uncultured Dysgonomonas sp.: one gene and its partner. The protein of the gene in region 1 interacts with the protein of each later gene in a pairwise test. Links are inferred from orthologs where the notes say so. Each region holds a gene or a part of one and is shown in the gene's direction. Other genes may lie near its edges.

Region 1 (2,778 bases):
ATCATATCATTTCTTATCTTTGCACCTGTATATTTTAACTATATGAGAATGACATTTAAGAATATTGTTGCTGTGTGCCTTATGTTGTCGCTGATAGCTTGTGCATGTAATAATAAAACTGCCTCAAAACCAGTGGAAGCATACCAGAAAGTTTCGCCAGATTTCAATGCAGATAGTGCATATCAGTTTGTAGATAAGCAAGTCTCTTTCGGTCCTCGTGTACCCAATACCCCTCAGCATATTGCTTGTGGCGATTACCTTGTAGCCGAACTGAAGCGTTTCGGTGCAGATGTGCAGGAGCAAAAGATGGTGCTGACAGCATATGATGGAACAAAGCTGAATTCCCGTAATATAATAGGTTCTTACGGACCGGATAAGAAAACCAGGGTATTACTATTTGCGCATTGGGACACACGCCCTTATTCAGACCATGACCCTAATCCGGATAATTATCACAAGCCTGTGTTAGGTGCAAACGATGCTGCCAGTGGAGTAGGAGTGTTACTCGAAATAGCCCGTATCATTCAATCTCAATCTCCGGCAGTAGGCGTGGATATCATTTTCTTCGATGCGGAAGATTATGGGATCCCAGAGTTTGCAGAGAAATCTGTTATCGAAGGAAATACATGGTGCTTAGGCTCCCAATACTGGGCTAAAAATCCGCATGTACCTAATTATAAGGCTAAATATGGTATTTTACTCGATATGGTAGGGGCTGATGGAGCTACTTTCTACAAAGAAGAATATTCACGCATTTATGCAAAGAATATTGTGGAGAAGGTATGGAGTACTGCTGGTCAAATGAATTATGGTGCCTTTTTTAAAGGAGAGGAGATGGGCGGAATCACAGACGACCATGTACCGGTGAACGAAGTTCGACGTATTCCAAGTATAGATATTATCGATTACAGACCAAATACAGAACATGGGTTCTTCCATTCGTGGCATACCCAGAAAGACGATATGAGCAATATCAGCAAAAAAACACTCGGAGTTGTCGGACAGACAGTGCTGGAGGTTATCTATAAGGAGAAATAAGAATGGCTACAATAAACGAAATACAAGACGAAATAATAGAAGAGTTTTCCATGTTCGAAGATTGGATGGACCGTTATGCGCTCCTCATAGAACTGGGTAACTCCCTTGATAAACTCGATGATAAATCGAAGACAGAAGATAATCTTATAGTGGGATGCCAGAGTCGTGTATGGCTGCAAGCCGATTATGTCGATGGCAAAGTCGTATTTAAAGCAGAGAGTGATGCCGTTATCGTAAAAGGAATAATTGCCCTGCTTATCAAAGTTTTATCGAACAGGACTCCCGATGAGATTATCAATACCGACCTTTATTTTATAGAAAAGATCGGTTTGAAGGAAAATCTTAGTCCTACCCGTTCCAATGGGTTGGTTTCGATGATAAAACAAATCCGTTTCTATGCCATGGCCTACAAGGCAAAAGAAATGGGATAATGCTTCCATTCAAAATGCCCGGTATACCACGGTCCGGCCTTTTGTCTCTATTGTAAACTCATTGCCTGTACACTCATTCAGTGTTGCCTGCCACCAATTAGTAAACACATGATTGTGTATTGGATATGCGAGGTTATGGGAGGTTAAAGGCATTTTGTCAATAGAGAATAGTGATACCTGTTGCTTTATTTCACTTTCGAATGTTGAGTCGGAATCAATAGCTACAAATACTCCATAATCCGTAACCATTTCCACTTCGGCATCTTTCATATAATCACATAGCAGGCTGATATTCGCTATCGTATGGTCTTCTCTTTTGCCAGTCGCTCCCAGAATGGTAATATTACGTTTACCTTGTTTTATACAGAATTGTACTGCTTTTGTCAGATCATTTGTTTCTTGTTCAGAAATGCGGTGTATGATACCTGCAAATTTTGATAAGCTGTCCTCCGATAGCGAATCGCAATCGCCTACAATAGCATCCGGTATCAAATTGGTTTTAGCCAGATTGTTAATAGCTCCGTCGCAGCAAACAAGATATTTGCTGTTATTTAATATTGCCAAAGCAATGGGGTGAGTTGGGAATTCTCCGTTTGCTAATATTACTGTTTCCGTTTCCCGATAAGGTTGCGGCATGCTGTATCTTTTCATTCTTAGTGTTCTATAGCCTATAGAACAGCAAAGTTAGCGATTAGTTCGGTTTTTTAATCCATCTGTGTCTTCATTTTGTTCGAATGAGCCCACTGGTGTAGCCGAATTGGAATTGCCCGACAGGTCAAACTCTTTCACTTCCTCTTGCCCTGTACTGTCGAAGTTAAACATCTTATATTGCTGTCCGTCTTTATCGACCCTTACACCCCATGTTTTGCTTTCAGGAGTGTACCAGAAGGTGCATTTCCATATGTTGCCGTCGGTTTTGTTGTAAACGCCCTCAAATTCGAGATATTCTAATACATCGTTATATCCAAAAGCATTCCGCCCGCTTTCATGGTCTATGATGGAACAATTACCTAGTGCATCACATTCGATCCATTTACCTACTTTTACCTGTAAAGGTAATAATACCCCCTTTTGCTTTAGATTTCCATTGGGATAAAATTCTTTATAAACAGTATGGATGGCAGGGTACGCAGGCCTTTCGAATATTTCGATATTGGAATTGCGTCTGTAGGCTTTTGCCTGTATCTGTGTTCCGTCAGTTTTAGTTTCCGTATAATCCAATATAGAGCCTTTGAATTTGGAACTGTACTGACTTGTATTTAATTTTTCGCTGCTAATTGCCACTTTAATATGGGGGTAAATTTCGGTG
Region 2 (3,065 bases), 3.8 Mb from region 1 along the record:
TGCCTAAGGGGGTGGTTGTTGAAGAGCCTATACAATTAATTAATATACTGAAAAGTGAGTTCAATTATCTTGTAAATCGCCGTATACTGATTATTGCGGAGGACGATGCTCAGGTGAAATTGCTTATCTGTGACCATACAGTGGACGAATCACACTTTTTGGCTACTCAGGTAACGGAGATATATGCCGGGCGTAATGCGATTGTTGACTGTTACGACTTGGAAGAAAACTCGGATAAGGTGACACGTCTGACAAATACATTTGTGCTTCAAGAGGGTTCTTCGAATGTATTGGTAAACAATATGACGTTGAATACAGGTGTGAGCCGTAACAATTATAATGTAAAGCTAAACGGGGAGCATGCCGAAGCGTATGTATGCGGGATGGTTATTGCCGACAGGCAGCAATATGTAGATAATTTTGCGTTTCTCGATCATGCCAAACCTCACTGTACAAGTACTCAGTTGTTTAAATATGTATTGCAGGACGAAGCTAAAGGCTCTTTTTGTGGTCGTATTCTGGTAGAGAAAGATGCTCAGAAAACAATGGCATACCAGTCTAATAACAATCTTTGTATATCGCCCAATGCAAAAATGTATGCTAAGCCCCAGCTCGAGATATATGCTGATGACGTAAAATGTTCTCACGGTCTCACAACAGGGCAACTGGACGAAGAAGCACTGTTCTATCTCCGTTCGCGTGGTATAGGATATGATGCCGCAAAACTGATGTTGATGCAGGCGTTTACGGCGGGAGTTTTGGAGCATGTGCGTATCCCACGTTTGAGAGAAAGATTGCAGGATCTGGTTGAAAAACGCTTCCGCGGAGAAAGTGCACGTTGTGGTAACTGCCTGGTGTGCAAATAAGATTAGTGGTTATAAATTTAAGTTATGAGTTACAATCTGCTACAGATTGCTAACTGCTAACTGCTAACTAAGAAAAATGGATATTGAAAAAATAAGAGCTGATTTTCCTATTTTGTCTACTACCGTCTATGGTAAGCCACTTATCTATTTCGATAATGGTGCCACCACTCAAAAACCAAAATGCGTAGTAGAAGAAGTAGAAAAAGTATATTACACCACGAATGCAAATGTGCATCGTGGTGTACATCGTTTAAGCCAACAGGCCACTGATTTGGCAGAGGAATCGCGTGCTGTGGTGCAGCAATTCATTAATGCAAAGCATAGTAGGGAAATTATCTTTACCAAAGGTACTACAGAATCTATCAATCTGGTGGCACATAGTTTTTGCCAGCAGTTTTGCAAAGAAGGTGATGAAATTATCATTTCAGTAATGGAGCATCACGCTAATATTGTTTCCTGGCAATTGCAGGAAGAGATAAGAGGCATACGGTTAAAGGTTATTCCGATCAACGAAAAAGGTGAGCTGAGGATGGATGAGTTCAAAAAGCTCATATCACCAAAGACTCGCTTAGTATCGGTCATGCATATATCCAATGTATTAGGTACAGTGAATCCGATAGAAGATATTATTGAGATTGCGCATAGTCACGATATTCCGGTGCTAATAGATGCAGCACAGTCTGTGCAACACATGGAGGTGGATGTGCAAAAACTCGATTGTGACTTTCTTGTTTTCTCGGCGCACAAAGTATATGGACCGAATGGAGTAGGGGTACTTTACGGAAAAGAGAAGTGGCTGAACCAGATGCCACCTTATCAGGGAGGAGGAGAAATGATAAGTCAGGTGTCGTTCAAGAAGACGACATTCAATGAATTACCATTCAAATTTGAAGCCGGTACACCTAATTATCCGGATGTAATAGCCTTCGCAAAAGCTATAGGCTATATAAAAAATATAGGTCTGGACTCAATAAAAGAATACGAAGATCAGTTATTAAACTATTGTACCGATGAATTGAAGAAAATAGAAAATATCCGTATTTTCGGCACTTCTGACAATAAGAGCAGTGTTATTTCGTTCCTTATAGGAAATATTCATCATTACGATATGGGAATGCTTTTGGATAAAATGGGAATAGCCGTTCGCACAGGCCACCATTGTGCCCAGCCACTAATGGAAGAGCTTGGTATAGAAGGTACTGTGAGGATTTCGATTGCATTTTATAATACAAAGGAAGAGATAGATAAGCTTATTGAAGGTATAAAACGGGTAGTAACCATGTTTGGCTAATGATAGCTATTAATCTCAAAAAAACATAATTGTAAAAGTTTATTTTCAAATTATAAAAGCTTTGTGTAAATTTGCAAACTAATTTTTGAGTAGAATGAAGATTAAAATTCTGTGTACACTATTATTGGCCTTATTACTAGCTTCGTGTGGAGAGTATAATAAAATACTGAAAAGCCGTGATGCCGAGCTGAAATATACATATGCCAAGAAATATTTTGATGAAAAGAAATATGGTAGAACAACTACTTTGTTGGATGAAATTCTTTCTACATACACAGGCTCATCCAAAGAGCAGGAAATTTTATTTTTGATGGCTCAGGCCTATTTCTACGACAAAGATTATACTACAGCAACTCAGTATTATACAAGATACTATAACAAATTCCCTAAAGGGGATTACACCGAACTCGCGAGGTTTAATGCCGCATATGGTCTCTATCTTGATTCACCTGATGCCCGTTTAGATCAGACAAGTACGATAAGGGGGATCCAGGAATTCCAAAATTTTCTAGAGTATTTCCCTCAAAGTGAAAAGGCTCCCGAAGCTCAGGATTTGATGTTCAAACTGCAGGAAAAACTGTCATATAAAGAGTTTTTGGCTGCCCGCCTTTATTTCAACTTAGGGTTGTATATGGGTAATAATTATGAGTCTTGTATCGTTACATCGCGTGAAGCGCTGAAGAATTACCCGTTTTCGGAGTTTTCAGAAGAATTTCAGATACTAATTGTGAGATCAAGATATGAACTGGCATATTACAGTATTGAAGAAAAGAAACCTACCCGCTACCGTGAATTAATGGACGAACATTTCAACTATAAGAATATGTTTCCTAGCGGAAAATACCTCAAAGAAAGTGAAAGATACTACCGTCAGGCTTTAAAAGCGCTTGGACAGGAAGCCGATCAGA

The links.
Region 2: the proteins of QZL88_RS17580 (region 1) and QZL88_RS01810 interact in binary tests that used the Escherichia coli proteins (3 or more experiments, as listed by UniProt). The link is inferred for uncultured Dysgonomonas sp. from one-to-one orthologs.

What each region holds. Positions count from the first base shown.
Region 1 is NZ_LT599032.1:4,273,179-4,275,956, forward strand. What follows is about bases 56-2,754. They hold QZL88_RS17580 (SufE family protein), read left to right. Parts: upstream 56-1,040; coding sequence 1,041-1,469; downstream 1,470-2,754. Other genes in these bases: QZL88_RS17575 (M28 family peptidase), read left to right, coding at 56-1,038; QZL88_RS17585 (thiamine diphosphokinase), read right to left, coding at 1,479-2,120; QZL88_RS17590 (hypothetical protein), read right to left, coding at 2,154-2,754. Outside these bases: more of QZL88_RS17575, read left to right, coding at 49-55; more of QZL88_RS17590, read right to left, coding at 2,755-2,778. UniProt on the Escherichia coli protein: Participates in cysteine desulfuration mediated by SufS. Cysteine desulfuration mobilizes sulfur from L-cysteine to yield L-alanine and constitutes an essential step in sulfur metabolism for biosynthesis of a variety of sulfur-containing biomolecules.
Region 2 is NZ_LT599032.1:448,999-452,063, reverse strand. The notes cover bases 64-3,049. They hold QZL88_RS01810 (cysteine desulfurase), read left to right. Parts: upstream 64-942; coding sequence 943-2,157; downstream 2,158-3,049. Other genes in these bases: bamD (outer membrane protein assembly factor BamD), read left to right, coding at 2,252-3,049; sufD (Fe-S cluster assembly protein SufD), read left to right, coding at 64-866. In the rest of the region: more of sufD, read left to right, coding at 1-63; more of bamD, read left to right, coding at 3,050-3,065. UniProt on the Escherichia coli protein: Cysteine desulfurases mobilize the sulfur from L-cysteine to yield L-alanine, an essential step in sulfur metabolism for biosynthesis of a variety of sulfur-containing biomolecules.